3 regions of the Streptococcus parasuis genome follow, and region 1 is predicted to be linked to each of the others. Evidence: predicted binding sites of a transcription regulator. Region 1 holds the regulator's gene; each other region holds the start of a gene.
What was found. Region 1 encodes Rex, which represses fermentation and respiration genes when NADH is low (regulators of the CRP and FNR family bind a similar motif). Its sites were predicted from a motif close to TTGTGAANTANTTCACAA; they were not measured.
Positions count from the first base shown of each region.

Region 2: the regulator Rex is predicted to act here: its motif matches at 3,168-3,185, upstream of adhE (bifunctional acetaldehyde-CoA/alcohol dehydrogenase).
Region 3: the regulator Rex is predicted to act here: its motif matches at 3,342-3,359, upstream of pflB (formate C-acetyltransferase).

Region 1 covers NZ_AP024276.1:976,290-982,441, reverse strand. The annotation lists gene L6410_RS04905 (cysteine desulfurase family protein) at 1-837, shown strand, start outside; gene L6410_RS04900 (DUF1831 domain-containing protein) at 839-1,189, shown strand; gene L6410_RS04895 (DUF4649 family protein) at 1,186-1,389, shown strand; gene L6410_RS04890 (redox-sensing transcriptional repressor Rex) at 1,535-2,173, shown strand; gene L6410_RS04885 (gamma-glutamyl-gamma-aminobutyrate hydrolase family protein) at 2,177-2,872, shown strand; gene radC (RadC family protein) at 2,869-3,549, opposite strand; gene L6410_RS04875 (class A sortase) at 3,692-4,441, opposite strand; gene gyrA (DNA gyrase subunit A) at 4,445-6,152, opposite strand, start outside.
Region 2 covers NZ_AP024276.1:1,906,526-1,912,677, reverse strand. The annotation lists gene L6410_RS09625 (ATP-dependent nuclease) at 1-928, shown strand, start outside; gene rpmG (50S ribosomal protein L33) at 1,161-1,310, opposite strand; gene rpmF (50S ribosomal protein L32) at 1,326-1,508, opposite strand; gene hisS (histidine--tRNA ligase) at 1,784-3,067, shown strand; gene adhE (bifunctional acetaldehyde-CoA/alcohol dehydrogenase) at 3,271-5,922, shown strand.
Region 3 covers NZ_AP024276.1:1,966,164-1,972,315, reverse strand. The annotation lists gene L6410_RS09890 (COG3942 and LysM peptidoglycan-binding domain-containing protein) at 1-639, shown strand, start outside; gene pflB (formate C-acetyltransferase) at 903-3,248, opposite strand; gene dinB (DNA polymerase IV) at 3,486-4,553, shown strand; gene L6410_RS09875 (Rrf2 family transcriptional regulator) at 4,596-5,015, shown strand; gene L6410_RS09870 (NAD(P)-dependent oxidoreductase) at 5,151-5,777, shown strand; gene L6410_RS09865 (1-phosphofructokinase family hexose kinase) at 5,880-6,152, shown strand, end outside.

The DNA.
Region 1 (6,152 bases):
ACAGCCATTGAACACCATGCTGTGTTGCATACTATGGAATACTTAGAGCAACGATTCGGTTTTGAAATTACATATATAAAGCCAGAAAATCAAGAAATCACAGCTCAACAGATTAAAGAAGCCTTACGACCTGATACAATTCTTGTTAGTGTCATGTATGCCAATAACGAGACTGGGCAACTCCTACCTATAAGGGAAATCGGTTCGCTCTTGTCTCAACATCAAGCTGTATTCCATGTCGATGCTGTTCAAGTGGTTGGGAAAATTCCAATCAAACCACAAGAACTTGGTATTGATTTTCTGTCCGCTTCTGCCCATAAATTCCATGGACCGAAAGGGATTGGTTTTCTCTACTCTTCAATCCACCAATTTGATTCACTGATTCACGGTGGGAAGCAAGAAAATCAACACAGAGCAGGAACAGAAAATCTCCCTGCAATTGCAGGGATGGCTGCAGCGCTCGTCCATCAATCAACACAAATGATTCAAAATATTGAGTATATCCATGATCTGAAATCCTATACACTCAAAAATTTAAGTGAATTTGATTTTTACGTCAATCAAGCTGGTGCTCATTTACCTCATGTACTGAATATTGGTTTTCCAGGACGACTCAACGAACAACTGCTAATGCGATTAGATTTGGCAGGAATCGCTATTTCCACTGGATCTGCTTGCACAGCAGGTGTCGTTGAAAATAGTCATGTACTTGAGGCAATGTATGGAAGTGACTCTCCTCGATTAAAAGAATCCGTACGTATTAGCTTTTCAGAATTGAATACCAAAAAAGAAATAGATATCTTACTATCAGCTTTAAAAATAATTATTGGAGGTTAGCATGGCATTCCAACAAACCGTAGCATTGAAAGATTGCGATTATATTTACCATATTAGTCCAACTGTAAAAAAATATACACTACGCGACAATACCTTTGAGGTAACAAAGGCTGGTCACTACCAACTCAGTCGCTTATTAGAAGAGGTCCCAAATTCAAATCAAGGATTTCTACTAAAAATCATCATTAATCAAGATCTAAAAGGCTTTAAAATTAATATCACGGATCAATCTGGTCTCCACTTAGTGAATATTTTTAAACAAGACACTAACAAAGTCATTCAGGAAAAATTCTATTTCTTGATGGACAGTTTGGTAGATCGTGATATATTTATGAAAGAAGGAAAAAAATGATAACAATCTTCTATAAAGATGCCTATCACGTTGAGCGACAACAAGAGTTTGACAATCTCGAAGCAGCAAGGCTAGCCTTTGCAGGTTGCTTGACCCTTCCTGATTATTATCCCGTCACTCAAATTCTTAGAGATGGAACTCCCTTGGATTTTCAAGGAAGAATTGGGGACCTCTATCAGTATTTACAATCCATAGATTAGACAGAAAACTGTTTAATCTTTTTCAATTCAATCTGTTGATTTTTTCACAAACTTACACTAGAATAGTAGAGGACTATCTATTATTTCTGTTGTATTGGTATGTACCAATTAATGATGTATATAAAATATTATTAAGGAGACAAATGTGAAAAACAATAAAAATACTGAAATCCCACGCGCCACAGCTAAACGACTATCCATTTACTATCGCGTATTTAAACGATTCTATGCGGAGAAAATCGAAAAAGCAAGTTCAAAAGAGATTGCAGAGGCAATCGGAATCGACTCTGCTACTGTCCGCCGAGATTTCTCATATTTTGGTGAACTTGGACGCCGTGGATTTGGTTATAATGTGAAGGATTTAATGGACTTTTTTGCCGATATTCTAAACGATAACTCGATTACCAATGTTATGTTAATCGGGGTTGGGAATATGGGTCGTGCACTTCTTCACTACAAGTTTCACGAAAGAAATAAAATGAAAATCATCATGGCTTTTGAAGCTGATGATAATCCTGCAGTCGGAACCATAGATGAAAATGTTCCTATCCATGCGATTTCAGAGTTAAAAGATCGCATCAAGGAAGCTAATTCTCAGACTGCCATCTTAACGGTTCCAAGCGTTAAAGCTCAAGAAGTTACTGATGTATTGGTTGAAGCTGGCGTTAAAGGTATTCTTAGCTTTTCACCAATCAACTTGACCGTTCCTAAAGATGTTGTTGTCCAATATGTAGACTTGACAAGTGAACTACAGACACTACTTTATTTCATGCGCAAAGGATAGAAAATGAGTCAACCAATCATTGGAATTTCTGGAAATCATTATAAAACAGGGGATCATACAGAACCCCTGCTTTCTTATACTCAAACTTGCTTAGTGAATGCTATTGAAGATGCTGGTGGCATTCCACTAATTTTACCAGTCACTCGGCCAGAACTTGCTGAGCAGTATATGAAACTAGTTGATAAATTAGTATTGACTGGTGGACAAAATGTTGAGCCTATTCACTATCAGGAAAAATTACTCATAGATAGTAGCAATTATTTTCCTGAGCGAGATCGATTTGAACTAGCACTGATAGAAGCTGCTCACCATCAAGAAAAACCTATATTTGGCATTTGTAGAGGCCTGCAGCTCTATAACGTCGCCCAAGGTGGCAGTCTCCATCAAGAGGTTTTAGGGCATTGGCAGGAAAATACCGGCAATCAACCTAGCCAAGATCTCTATTTCCCAATTGAAAGCCAATTATCACAGATCTATGCTCAGGAGCCAACCGTTAATTCATTCCATCGCCAAGCAATCAACAAATTAGCTCCCTCTTTGGAAATTATTGCCCTATCCCCAGATAAACAAACCATTGAAGCGGTACAGTCTACAAGAGACTCTCATACCTTTTTGGGTGTTCAATGGCATCCTGAATTACTTTACGGCGAACGAGAGACGGAAAATAGGCTATTTGATTACATCGTCAATCAGTTCTAAAACAGCTCACTTTCCTCTCGGAAGGAATAGTAATTTTTATTACCTACAATTAAATGATCTAATAAGACCAGTCCTAGCACATCGCAGGACTGTTTTAAATTTTCTGTAAAAAGTAAGTCATTCTTACTAGGGTGAACCGACCCCGAAGGGTGATTATGGACAATAATTACTGATGTGGCCATGCATTTGATAGCATGATGCAGGATTTCCCGTGGTTCTGCAATACTACGATTCACACTTCCAATAAATATTGTCTCCTGTTTGATGATTTGATTTTGTGTATTGAGATAGAGCGCAACCAGATGCTCTTGTTTTTTATCTCCAATTTCTTGAATCATCTTGCGACCCAATTTTTCACTACCTAGTACTTGTTCATTTAGCAACAAGTGGGATTGATTGATCCGTTTTCCGAGCTCAATCATGGCTTTAATCTCTATTGCTTTTACACGACCAATACCCGTTAAAGTCTGCAATTCTTCGATAGATAAATCTCTTAAATTTGCTAAATTCTCCAATTGATTCAATAATTTATTGGATAAAATGGTGACAGGTTCGTTTTTCGTACCCGTTCGAATAAAAATAGCTAATAACTCTTGATTACTTAGGCGTTCTGGCCCAACTTCGACTAAACGCTCACGTGGTAAAAGCGATTCTTCTTTAAAATCAATTTGATACATAATTTCCTCCTCATACATCTATTCGTAAAACAAGGAAAAAGAAAGTTGAAAGATATAGAGAATACGTGCTCTATTCATTCAACTTTCTAAATTAATTCGAAGGTTACATAAAAATGATTTAAAAGCTGGCAATCGTCTTGTCTTATTGACCATAATCATACTGATTGTATCCGTGAGAGAAAGCTTTTTTTATATCCTCTGATGCATCAGCATATGGAATAGAAATTTCAAGAATACCTTTTACAATAATCCTTTGTGTTGAATAGTAGTCCGTACAAGTAACCAAAGTCACTTCTGTACGTCCTTCGACATCGTCAATAACATAGACGCTTTCTGGACTTACAACTTCAACACTATCAATCACATAGGTATAGATTGTATTTTTATCAGTTAGGTAAATCTTCATTCCTTTTTCAGCTCGATCCAAAGGAGAGAAAAGAACATTCGCAGACCCGGCAACACCGAAGATATGGTGACTGGCTAGGGCATAGTTTCCTATCCCCATTTCTTGAGTCTCTTTCATCGTTCCAGCTCCATACATAAGCGACGTATTCCCTACACCCTTGAAAATTGGCAAATTAATTCCCAATTCAGGCACAGCAATTCCACCAATAACGGGCAGTCTCTGTGCTTCCCATTGCGCCTTCAGAATAGCCTCCGTCGAAACGGCTTCAACTTGTTCAAAATCAAAAGTTGAGTCCGCTTGTTTATTCTTTTCAATATCTTCAGAACTGATATTTGTAATCTGATACTTATTAGTATTCCAACCAATAATAAAGTTTCTAATCGAAGTATTGAAAATAAGGGCTAGTGAAATCAAAAAGAGTATCAAGGCAAGTAAATTCATCCATGTTCTGTTCTTGCCCTTCTTTTTCGGTGAACGTTTTGACATTCCCTACTCCTCTTGCTCTTTCTGATCTGCTGCATCAACTAAGGCAAAGGTCATAATTTTTGCTTCTTCATCTAGTCGCATGACTTTAACACCCATTGTTGAACGACCGGTTTGTGAGATATTAGCTATACTTGTACGGATGATAACTCCTGTATCCGTAATAACCATAATATCTTCATCGCCCTGTACTGTTGTTAAACCAGCAAGAGGGCCATTTTTATCAGCAACTTTCAGAGTGATGATACCTTTACCACCGCGGCCTTTCGTTGGATATTCAGATGCTGGAGTACGTTTTCCATAACCATTTTCTGAAAGGACTAACACCTCCTGATCATCAGATACAATGGTCGCACCAACTAAATGATCTCCTTCACGGAGTTTTATTCCACGTACGCCTGTTGCAGTACGGCCCATATTTCGAACATCTGTTTCTGCAAATCGAACAGAATAGCCAAATTTTGTCCCCATAATAACATCAGCTTGACCATCAGTAAGGAAAACATTGATTAGTTCATCATCATCTTTCAAATTCAAGGCCTTAAGACCGTTTTGTCGAATATTGGAGAATTCATTTACATTTGTACGTTTAACAATCCCTTGACGCGTCGCAAAGAAAAGATAGTGATCCGCTGTCTGATCCTTTGTCACATTGATAATGGTCTGAATAGACTCATTTTCTTCCAGTTTCAATAAGTTGACAACTGGAAGACCTTTAGCAGTTCGACCATATTCAGGAATTTCATAGCCCTTGAGACGATATACACGCCCCTTATTGGTGAAGAAAAGCAGGTGATCATGGGTACTGGTTGATACGAGTTCGCGAACGAAGTCATCATCTTTCACACCTGTACCTTGGACTCCACGTCCACCACGTTTTTGAGCTTGGAATTCATCTTGTGCCAACCGTTTGATATAGCCTTGGTTGGATAAGGTAATCAATACATCTGCTTCCTCAATAAGGTCCTCATCTTCCAAGGAAAGGACTTCCCCAACCATCAATTCAGTACGACGTGGGTCAGCATACTTGCGTTTTACTTCTTCTAGTTCTTCTTTGATGATCAAGACAACACGTTCAGGTTTTGCCAAAATATCTGTTAAATCAGCGATCAAAGCAACCAATTCGTCATACTCTGACTGGATTTTATCACGTTCCAATCCGGTCAAACGACGAAGACGCATATCCAAGATAGCCTGACTTTGTCGTTCGGACAAGTCAAATCGTTCCATTAATTCAGCTTGAGCAAGCGCATCCGTTTCTGAATTACGAATGATACGTATGACTTCATCAATATGGTCCAGAGCAATCAGCAAGCCTTCTAAAATATGAGCGCGTGCTTCTGCTTTTTCCTTATCAAATTGAGTGCGACGTGTAACAACTTCTTTTTGGTGTTCAATATAAGACTCTAAAATTTGACGTACAGAAAGAATCTTCGGTACCCCATTTTGAATAGCCAACATATTGAAACTAAAGTTGGTTTGCATTTGCGTTTGTTTAAAGAGATTGTTCAAAATAACATTAGCTGAGGCATCTCGACGCACTTCAATTACAAAGCGAACCCCTTCACGGTTAGATTCGTCTCGAACAGCTGTAATGCCTTCAATACGTTTTTCTTGAACCAATTTAACAATATGCTCTTGAACCTTGGACTTATTGACCATATATGGAAATTCAGTAACAACGATACGTTCACGTCCGTTTCCATATTCTTCA
Region 2 (6,152 bases), 930 kb from region 1:
ACCACAAGCAAAGATATTAGGGAAAAATATAGTTAGGTTATCTACCGATAAACAAGTTTTTATCTCAACTCATAACATTGATTTTATTAGAGGTGTTTTAGAAGAAGATTCTTCAAGAGTTAAAATAATAAAAATAGATAGGCATGATAATGATAGTACATTCAGTTTGATTAATAATGATAGTATCAGTGAGATCTCTAATGATAAAAATTTGAAGTATACAAATATACTCAATGGACTGTTTTATAATCAAGTGATATTGTGTGAGAATGAAAGTGATTGTAAATTTTACTCTGCTATACTAGAATATGAAGATTCAGTAATTTACCAAAATTCTTTGTTTTGCGCAGTCGGAGGAAAAGAGCAGTTTAAAAAAATCGTACCATTGTTAAAAGAATTAAATATTGAATATAAAATTATCGCTGATATTGATTTAATAAGTAATAGAGAGAGTTTAAAGCAACTGCTAAGTTCAATTGAGTCTCAGTGTTATAAAAAGATAGAAAAACAACATAAGCAATTTTTAGAGAGTTTTGAGATGGAAATGAATTCTCAAGTTAAAACTCAAGAAATGATAAAAAATGAAATTAAACAAGTTTTTAACGATGAAAAATATATGTCACCACAAGCAGCAGAACGAATAAAAACAATATTAAGAGATGTTAGTAGTTTGAAGCTTTTAAAATCTGGCGGAAAAAATATTATTCCACAAGGCGAGTGTGTAGCATTATTCAATGAAATAAAAGAATTCTTAACAGAACACAATGTTTTTATTTTAGAATGTGGAGAAATAGAGCGCCTTGTACCAGAAATAAAAGGGCATGGAAATGCTTGGGTAGAAAAAACATTTACAAAATATAGAGATATTGATAATGATGTCTATGATAAAGCAAGAAGATTTATTAGTAATATTTTCAAAAAAAATTAATGCTACCTCAAATAATCGTTAATAGCATCTAGAGATTGATAATTTGTAAGCATTTAGTTTAGATAATAATATCAAAAAGCACTCGAACAATACTGCTAGAGTGCTTTTTCTAATTTTATTTCACAAAAAATGTAGTCATTTGGTTGAGTTTCAATGCAATATACTGAAATTCAACATTTCAAAAATCGCATAAAATCAAGGTTTCTACTGTCTATTGACGTGTAGTGAATCCCTATTTCACCTCAGTAAAAATCACGTGTTTACGCAATTTTGGTGAGTATTTTTTCAATTGAAGACGGTCTGGAGTGTTACGTTTGTTTTTTGAAGTAAGGTACAAGCGTTCACCAGATTCTTTGTGTTCAAGTGTAATATTTACGCGCATGGTATCTCCCTTCTATTATTCAGCTGAAGCAGCCTTAGCGATTTTACGTCCTTTGTAGTATCCTTTCAAAGATACACGGTGTGAACGTGAGTAATCTCCAGTAGTTTCATCAAATTTCACAGTTGGAGCTGCTACTTTATAGTGAGTACGACGTTTGTTTTTCTTCGCTTTTGAAGTGCGACGTGCAGGTACTGCCATTTCTATTTTCCTCCATTAAAATACGAGAGCAAAGCCCTCTTCAAATCTAAAAGTTATAGTATGACTTTCGTCAACTTTAACAGTATATCAAAACTTCTTTGTAAAGTAAAGTTACTTGACAGATATTTTTCACTTTTTTGAGAAATAAAAGAGCTTTTATGGTAAAATAAGGAGGATTGCAAGGCTCGACTGGTAGAGTTGGAGTCGTAATGACTTAATTTGGAAAGGAATAAGTACAACTTTTCTAGTCAGAAGTTGGCTTTATATACTTTATTATGAAACTACAAAAACCAAAAGGGACGCAAGATTTACTTCCACAGGACTCTGCCAAATGGCAATATGTAGAAAATTTCGCACGTTCTATTTTTAAACAGTATAATTTTTCGGAAATTCGCACACCTATCTTTGAACATTACGAAGTAATTAGTCGCTCTGTTGGCGATACCACAGATATTGTGACCAAGGAAATGTACGATTTTTACGATAAGGGAGAACGTCATATTACTCTTCGTCCAGAAGGCACAGCGCCCGTTGTTCGTTCTTATGTAGAAAATAAGCTCTTTGCTCCAGAAGTGCAAAAACCGGCAAAATTTTACTATATGGGGCCCATGTTCCGATATGAGCGTCCGCAGGCGGGGCGTCTCCGACAGTTCCATCAGATTGGTGTAGAGTGCTTCGGCTCAAATAATCCAGCAACAGATGTAGAAATTATTGCCATGGCTTATCATTTCTTTGAAGAGTTGGGGATTAAAGATGTTCGTTTGCATCTCAATAGTTTGGGGAATCCAGAGAGTCGCGCAGCCTATCGCCAAGCCTTGATTGACTATCTGACACCGCTCAAGGATCAACTGTCTAAAGATAGCCAGCGCCGTTTGGAAGAAAATCCTCTCCGCGTGTTAGACTCAAAAGAAAAAGAAGACAAGGTTGCTGTAGAAAATGCACCATCCATCTTGGACTATCTGGATCAGGAAAGTATAGCTCACTTTGAAGCAGTCAAGTCTATGCTAGATAATCTGGGCATATCATATGAAATCGACACGAATATGGTACGTGGTCTAGACTACTATAACCATACTATTTTTGAATTCATGACCGAAGTAGGTGGCAGTGACTTGACCATCTGTGCCGGCGGTCGTTATGATGGATTGGTTAGCTATTTTGGTGGACCAGAAACACCAGCCTTCGGCTTTGGCATGGGAATTGAACGTCTGATTCTCGTACTTGAAAAGCAAGGGATTGAGCTTCCGATCGACACTCAGCTAGATGTTTACATCGCAGTTTTAGGTCAGGAGGCCAATGGCGGAGCGCTTGAGTTGGTTCAAGCCATCCGCAAGCAAGGGTTCCGAGCAGAGCGAGACTACCTTGACCGCAAGCTCAAAGCCCAGTTTAAGTCAGCAGATGTATTTGGAGCCAAGACAATCATTACCTTAGGTGGTAGTGAAATCGAATCAGGTCAAGTCGTGGTGAAAAATAACCAGACTCGACAAGAGGTTGAAACAAGTCTTGAAATAGTTAAAACAGAATTTGCTAGTATTTTAGAAAAACTAAGTGAAAATTAGTGTTGTATCCTATGATAGTGTATTGACGAGCCATCTTTGAAAGAAGATGGTTTATCAAAAACGAAAAATGAAAGCGCTTCATTCGGATTTTGCGAAAAAATTGTGAAAAAATTAACAAAAACGCTTTACAAAATTAAAAAGTTGTTGTATTATAAACATGTGAAAAAATTAACAAACATCTGTTTTATAAATGGAGGACTAAAATGGCTGAACAGAAAGTAGTATCACCTGAAGAAAAATTGGTGGCAGCTCAAAAACATGTTGACGAACTTGTTCAAAAAGGTTTGGTAGCCTTGGATGAGTTTCGCAAATTGAACCAAGAACAAGTTGACTACATCGTTGCGAAAGCATCTGTAGCAGCGCTTGATGCTCATGGTATCTTGGCAGCACACGCTGTAGAAGAAACAGGTCGCGGTGTCTTTGAAGACAAAGCTACAAAAAACTTGTTTGCGTGTGAACACGTTGTAAATAACATGCGCGGTGTAAAAACAGTTGGTGTTATCGAAGATGATCCTATTACTGGTTTGACAAAAATTGCAGAACCTGTCGGTGTTATCTGTGGTGTTACTCCAACAACTAACCCAACTTCAACAGCTATTTTCAAATCACTTATCGCACTTAAAACTCGTAACCCAATCGTATTTGGTTTCCACCCATCTGCACAAGAATCTTCTGCACATGCAGCACGTATCGTTTATGAAGCTGCTGTAAAAGCAGGTGCCCCTGAAAACTGTATCCAATGGATTACTGAGCCATCTATTGCTGCTACAAATGCACTCATGAACCACGATGGTATCTCAACTATCTTGGCAACAGGTGGTAACGCAATGGTACGTGCAGCGTATTCATGTGGTAAACCAGCTCTTGGTGTTGGTGCAGGTAACGTACCAGCATATATTGAAAAATCTGCAGATATTCGTCAAGCAGCTCACGATATCGTTATGTCTAAATCATTTGACAACGGTATGGTATGTGCTTCTGAGCAAGCAGTTATCATCGACAAAGAAATTTATGATGAATTCGTTGAAGAATTTAAATCATACAAAACTTACTTTGTTAACAAAAAAGAAAAAGCTCTCCTTGAAGAGTACTGCTTCGGTGTAAAAGCAAATAGCAAAAACTGTGCAGAAGGTAAATTGAATGCTGATATCGTTGGTAAACCAGCTGCATGGATTGCGGAACAAGCAGGCTTCAAAGTTCCAGAAGGAACAAATATCTTGGCTGCTGAATGTGCTGAAGTTGGACCAAATGAGCCTCTTACACGTGAAAAACTTTCTCCAGTAATTGCTGTATTGAAAGCTGAAGACGTAGAAGATGGTCTTAAAAAAGCTCGTCAAATGGTAGAGTTCAACGGTCTTGGACACTCTGCTGCAATCCACACTAAAGATGAAGAACTTGCAAAACGTTTCGGTACTGAAATGAAAGCAATGCGTATTATCTGGAACTCACCTTCTACTTTTGGTGGTATCGGTGACGTTTATAATGCATTTATTCCATCATTAACACTCGGATGTGGTTCATATGGACGTAACTCAGTTGGTGATAACGTATCTGCTATCAACCTTCTTAACATCAAGAAAGTAGGGAAACGTAGAAATAATATGCAATGGTTTAAAGTTCCTTCAAAAATTTACTTCGAACGTAACTCTATTCAATACCTTCAAACAGCAGAAGGCCTTGAACGTGTTATGATCGTAACAGACAAATCAATCGAACGTCTTGGTTTTGTTCAACGTGTCATCGATCAATTGAATGCTCGTTCAAATCAAGTGACTATTCAAGTCTTCTCAGATGTTGAACCAGATCCAGATATTACAACAGTTGAACGCGGTGCTGAAGTAATGCGTGCGTTCCAACCGGATACAATTATTGCGCTCGGTGGTGGTTCACCAATGGATGCTGCTAAAGTAATGTGGCTCTTCTATGAACAACCAGAAATCGACTTCCGTGACCTTGTTCAAAAATTCATGGATATCCGTAAACGTGCCTTCAAATTCCCATCATTGGGTCAAAAAGCTAAATACATCGGTATCCCAACTACATCTGGTACAGGTTCAGAAGTAACACCGTTTGCCGTTATTTCTGATAAGAAAAACAACCGCAAATACCCACTTGCTGACTACTCATTAACACCAACAATTGCAATCGTAGACCCAGCATTGGTAGAGTCAGTTCCAGCCTTCATCGCAGCTGATACTGGTATGGACGTATTGACTCATGCGACAGAAGCATACACTTCTAACTTTGCGAACGACTACACTGATGGTATTGCCCTTCAAACAATTAAGTTGGTATTCCAATATCTTGAAAAATCAGTCTTGACTGGTGATCCAGAAGCACGTGAAAAAATCCACAACGCTTCTACAATGGCTGGTATGGCTTTTGCAAATGCCTTCTTGGGTATGAGCCACTCTATGGCCCATAAGATTGGTGGTCGCTTCCACACAGTTCATGGACGTACAAACGCAATCTTGTTGCCATACGTTATCCGTTACAATGGTACTCGTCCGTCTAAGACAACTACATGGCCTAAGTACAACTACTGGAAAGCGGATGAAAAATTCCAAGACATCGCTCGTATGTTAGGTTTACCACATTCTACTCCAGAAGAAGCTGTTGCAGCTTATGCTAAAGCAGTTTACGAATTGGGTGAAAAAGTTGGTATCAAGATGAACTTTAAAGATCAAGGTATTGACGAACAAGAATGGAAGAAATACACTCATGAATTGGCTCTTCTAGCATATGAAGACCAATGTTCACCTGCTAACCCACGCTTGCCAATGGTAGCAGATATGGAAGAAATCATGAATGACGCTTACTACGGTTACAAAGAACGTCCGGGTCGGATTAAATAATATCTTTCCTTATTCGTGCAACAATTTTTGAAAGTACCTTCTCGGAGATAATTAGATTTGCCAACTAAAACTGGCTGATAGGATTGAGGTTGCTAAGTTGATTCTTAGCTACCTCAATTTTTTTTGAAACAGAACTCAATTTTATAAAAGCTGAGAGGAATATACGTCAAAAGTGCAGATGATAGAGATAGACTGTTAGAAAGCATGGGGTTGCTACTCATTCTTTCAGA
Region 3 (6,152 bases), 990 kb from region 1:
TTGGCTGAAGTGAATGCGATGGAAATAGACGGACTGATTACACCAGGTCAACGTTTGGATCTTCCAGCTGATTCTAATGAAGAAGTCTCAGTTGCGAGTCAATCAGACTATGTTGTTCAAGATGGGGATTCGTTTTATGGGATTGCAGATGCTTTTTCATTGGACGTCTACGAATTGTTAACACAAAACCAAATGACCTTAGAGACGCCACTCTATCCTGGACAGATTTTGAAATTAACAGAAACTATCTGGAATCAGACTAGTGAGGAAAGTGCTGATAGCTACTATCTACCAGGCTATGAGTATGAACCAGGCATTAACTACCCTGTTGGTCAATGTACTTGGGGAGTACAGAAAGTTGCTCCTTGGGCAGGTGACTGGTGGGGGGATGCCGCATCATGGGGAGCCAATGCGGCGCGTGATGGTTTCCTTACAGGATCTGTACCCGAAGTTGGAGCGATTATTTCATGGAATGATGGCGCTCTAGGGCATGTTGCGTATGTAACGGCTGTAAATGAGTTGGGTCAAATTCAAGTACTTGAAGCCAACTATCATGGTCAGCAGTGGGTGGATAATTTCCGCGGTTGGTTCTATCCGACGGATACTGTTGGTGAAATCACTTATATTTACAATTATTAGAAGAATAGTCCCTTCTCTCAAATTGCATTTTGGGAGAGGATTTTTTTATGAACTGGTTCTGTATCCTTCCGAAGATTTACTATCCTACCGCAAATATCAGAATATTTTTTGACATAGTATAGTCTTTTAGTTTACTTTTAGTACTAGGCAACGAGCCGCAGGCATAACTGGAGTTAGGCAAGGTGAGTTAACGACGTAATAAAAGATAAACTAAATGACGATAAAAAGGACCTGCATGTGCAAGTCCTTTCGTGTTTGCTTGATTAAGCTTGACCTGAAACTTCAGCAGCGTGGTCGTCCATTGAAAGAACTTCGTGGAAGACACGTTGAGTCAATTCAGTTTTTTGCTCTTTAGTGAGGTATTTAGTGTTTACGCAGTATCCAGAGATACGAACGATAACATCTTCACCAGCCATGATTTTTTCATAAACGTCGTTCAAGTCCATAACGTTCAAGTTAACGTGTTGACCACCTTGTTCAAAGTAACCATCAAGGATTGTTACCAAGTTGTTTACTTGCTCATCGAATGTTTTACCAAGTGCTTTTGGAGAAACTTGAGTAGTCAATGAGATACCGTCGTTGGCATGTTTGAAGTTGAGTTTAGAAAGGGTGTTCAAGTTTTGCAACCAACCACCACGAGCTTTAGAAGTTGGGTTAGCACCTGGTGGGAAGAATTCTACCTTAGTAGTGTTCACAGAACCATCTTCATTGAGGAATACACCACGGTGAACTGGAGAGTTACCAGTTTGTTTAGAGTAAGCAACGTTTGAAGTGATTGTCAAGATAGAGACAGTAGCTTCAGCATTCTTGTACAATTTATGTTTGTTCAAACGAGTGAAGAATGCTTCCATAAGCCATTTCGCAATATCATCTACACGGTCATCGTCTTCACCATAGCGTGGGAAGTCACCAGTTACTTCGTAGTCGTAGATAAATCCATCTTCATCACGGATTGGTTTAACTTGTGCATATTTGATTGCTGACAATGAGTCAACAGTGTTTGCGAAACCACAGATACCGAAGCCCATGTTAGCACGAAGGTGAGTTGGCAAGAATGCCATTTGAACTGCTTCGTAGTTGTATTTATCTGTCATGAAGTGGATGATATTCATGGCATCAACATATGTATCTGTCAACCAGTCAAGGGCGATTTCAAAGTTCTTAACCACTTGGTCGTAGTCAAATACTTCAGATGTGTTTGGTTCAACACCGTCGAATACTTTGTAATCTTTGTGAACATCATCGTAACCGTTGTTCCAGCTTGAAAGAAGGGCTTTAAGGACGTTTACGCGAGCACCAAAGTATTGGATGTTGTGGCGTTGGTCTTCGCTTTCTGGATCAAGTGGAGATACACAGCAAGAAATACAAGACATTTCACCATAACCATCTTTGGCCATTGTTGTTACACCTTCATATTGGATAGAAGAGTGTTTGTGGCTCATTGCCATACAGTAACGACGGAATGAATATGGAAGTTTGTCTGACCAAAGAACTGTCAAGTTTGGTTCTGGAGAGTTACCGATGTTGTCAAGTGTGTTTAAGAAACGGTAGTCCATCTTTGTAACACGGTGACGACCATCGTTACCCATACCTGCCATAGATGTTGTCAAGAATGTTGGGTCACCAGAGTAGATTTCGTCGAATGCTTTTGTACGAGCAAATTTCACTGTACGAAGTTTCAATACGAAGTCATCAACAAATTCTTGGATTTCAGATTCAGTAAATGTACCACGAGCCAAGTCACGTTCAGCGTAGATGTCAAGAACGATTGGTACACGACCAAGTGAAGTAGCGGCACCATTGATAACACGACATACAGCCATGAAAGCAATGTTTGTCCATTGGATAGCTTCTTTAGTGTTCATTGCAGGTTTGCGAACGTCTACACCGTATGAGTCACCCAAACGTACAACTTGTTGCAAAGCTTGGTATTGAAGGTTGATTTCTTCACGAAGGCGGATTGACTCTTCATCGATTTCAGTAATCGCATTCCAGTCAGCTACTTTTTCTTCCATCAAGTAGTCTGCACCGTAAAGTGCCAAACGAGCGTACATACCGATGATACGACCACGTGAGTATGCATCTGGAAGACCAGAAACGTGGTGTGAGTGGCGAGCACGGCGAATGTCAGCTGTGTAAGCACGGAAGATACCATCGTTTACAGTTGTAGCGTGTTTTGTATAGATTTCATGAAGGAGTGGGTCTGGAGTATAGCCGTTTTCGATCAAAGTTGTTTCAGCCATACGAATACCACCACGTGGCATGAAGTTAAGTTTGAAGAGCTCATCATTTTGGATACCAAAGATGAGTTCGTTTTCTTTATCGATGAAACCTGCTGGAATATCAGCGATAGAAGTCGCACGGTCGATATCCATTGGAAAACGAGTATCTTCGTAACCAGCTTTTGTTTCTTCAATAATTTTCTTGATATGAAGTGAACGCTCAGTTGGGCCTGCAAGGAAGCTTTCATCTCCATCATATGGAGTGTAGTTGGCTTGAACGAAGCGAGTTACACTTGCTTTATCTTGCCAATCTGTACCTTTGAAGCCTTCCCAGGCTTGGGCGAAAATGTCTTCAGCAACATTTTTTGTTTTTACTTTTGTTGACATGAGGGTTCTCCTTTTGAACATTTCGGTTAATACCGGTATGGTCTTATTATAGCACTTGAAAGCACTTACTTCAAGATTCAGACTCGTGAAAGTTTGTGAAAATTCTTTCAATCATTTTCATGTAGATATAGGTACGTGCAAGACGTTTAAATAGAGTCATTTGGATAATCTGTTCAGAGTAGCTTTCTTTTCATTAGCAGATGATTGCGGTATAATCTAAATTGTAAAGGAGTAACCATGTTAGTATTTCCCTTAATCAATGATTTATCTAGAAAAATTATTCATGTAGACATGGATGCTTTTTTTGCTGCCATTGAGGTAAGGGACAATCCTGAGTTGAAAGGAAAGCCTGTTATTATTGGGGCAGACCCTAGGCTGTCTGGCGGAAGAGGCGTTGTGTCAACTTGTAATTATGAGGCGCGTACCTTTGGGGTTCACTCGGCTATGTCCTCAAAAGAAGCCTATGAACGTTGTCCGCAGGCTATTTTTATTTCTGGTCATTATGAAAAATACCAAGAAGTTGGGCGACAGGTTCGAGAAATTTTCCATCGCTATACTGATTTGGTGGAGCCCATGTCAATTGATGAAGCCTATCTAGATGTGACGGAAAATAAGTTAGGCCTTAGCTCGGCAGTTAAAATCGCCAAACTAATCCAATACGACATATGGAATGAGTTGCATCTGACTGCTTCAGCTGGTGTTTCTTATAACAAATTTTTGGCAAAAATTGCTTCGGATATGGAAAAACCACATGGATTGACCTTGATTTTACCAGAAGAGGCTGTGGGGGTATTGGCATCCTTGCCGATTGAAAAATTTCATGGTGTTGGCAAGAAAACTGTAGAACGACTACATGATATGGGGGTCTACACAGGGCAGGATCTGTTAGATGTACCAGAGATGGTTTTGATTGATACATTCGGTCGTTTCGGGTTTGACCTCTATCGTAAGGCGAGGGGAATTTCCAATTCTCCTGTTAAGGTGGATCGAGTGCGCAAGTCTATTGGTAAGGAAAGAACCTATCGGAAATTACTTTATCGAGATGAGGATGTACTGAAAGAGTTAACCAGTCTTTGTCAACGGGTTGCTAGTAGCTTGGAGCGTAATGAAAAAAAGGGCAGAACAATTGTGTTAAAGGTGCGTTATGGTGATTTTTCTACACTGACCAAACGCCATAGTCTTGATGAATACACCGACCAGTTAGATATCATTGAAAAAGAGGTTCGTCAGTTGATTGAAGAGATTGGACAAGTTGAAAAAGGTATCCGGTTGTTAGGAGTGACAGTCACAAACTTTCAGCCTTGAGTTCTGATTCGGACTGTGATAGACTGAGAAAAAGGAGAAAAGATGCAAATTTCAAGTAGATTTACCATTGCTAGCCATATCTTAGTTTTGCTAGCTTTAGAGGGGGAGAAGGAAAAACAGACTAGTGCCAGTATTGCTGGAAGTGTGGGTGTTAATCCTGTTGTTATCCGAAATATTTTATCCCAGTTAAAAGAAGCTAACTTAGTGAAAGTGGCACGCGGTGTAGGTGGGGCACATTTGGCTAAAAAACCAGATCAAATCACCCTATTGCATGTCTATCAGGCTGTTGAACTATTCGGAGAAAAGGGGCAATTATTTGCTTTTCATGAGCAACCTAATCCCTCTTGTCGAGTAGGGAGGAAAATCCATCCCCTCTTAGATCATCGTTTAGAAGAAGCGCAGGCAGCTTTGGAAAGAGAACTTGAACAGTCGACCATTGCTGATTTACTGGCGGAACTATAATTATATTTCAATGAAGGAATCATCAGTTTGATGATTTTTTTAATTTAACCAGTTGTAATCATTGACATTACAACAAACTTGCGATATACTATGGTTGTAAACAAAAACATTACAACAAATCGTGAGGTAACTATTATGAAAATTGCTATTATTGCTACAAATGGGAAATCAGGTCAAGCTATTGCAAAGGAAGCAGTAGAACGCGGTCACCAGGTGACGGCTATTGTCCGTTCTGAAAACAAGAGTGTGGCCCAAGAAGTTCTCCAAAAAGATGCTTTTGACTTGACCAAAGAGGATTTGGCAGGCTTTGATGTAGTAGTCAATGCTTTTGGTGCTTGGACGCCAGAAACTCTACCAGGACATTCTCAATTGGCCAATCATTTAGTTTCATTGTTAAACGATACTCCAACACGTTTGCTGATTGTAGGTGGTGCAGGCAGTCTTTATTTAGACGAGAGCCAGACAGCTATGCTGAAAGATACACCAGATTTCCCTGAGGAATACCTGCCAATCGCTGAGGCTATGGGTGCTGGTCTAGACCTTTACCGTCAGGCGACAGCGGTTAACTGGACCTATATCAGCCCAGCAGCAGATTTTGATGCAGAAGGTCAAAAAGCAGGTGCCTACACTTTGGCTGGTGAGGTTTTCCAAGTCAATGCCCAAGGTGAAAGCTATATAAGTTATGCCGACTATGCGGTGGCTTTGGTTGATATTGCTGAAAAAGGTGGATACAAGCAAGAACGTATTTCGGTATTTGCATAAAAATAAAGGACCTTAAAAAGATAGTTCTCTTTGGAATTATCTTTTTATTTTTTTGCTTATATACAGTATAATAATATAAAAATAGAAAAGGGGACAGCTAAGATTCACTTGATTTGTCCCAATCCAGCTCTGGACCGTACGCTACTTGTTGAAAAAATTGAAAGGAATATTCCCCTGCGACCGACGGAAGTGAGGGATTATCCTGGTGGAAAAAGCTTCAACGTGGCCTATGCCCTCCGTGAAAATGGTGTGACAGACTTCAATATTCATACTATTTTGGGTGGACAAATTTGTCGCTATATTCAGGAGCTAAATACTGATAGTGGAAATGCTCTGCGCGTGGTTGAAAACAGCCAGAATACTCGGACGTGTAAT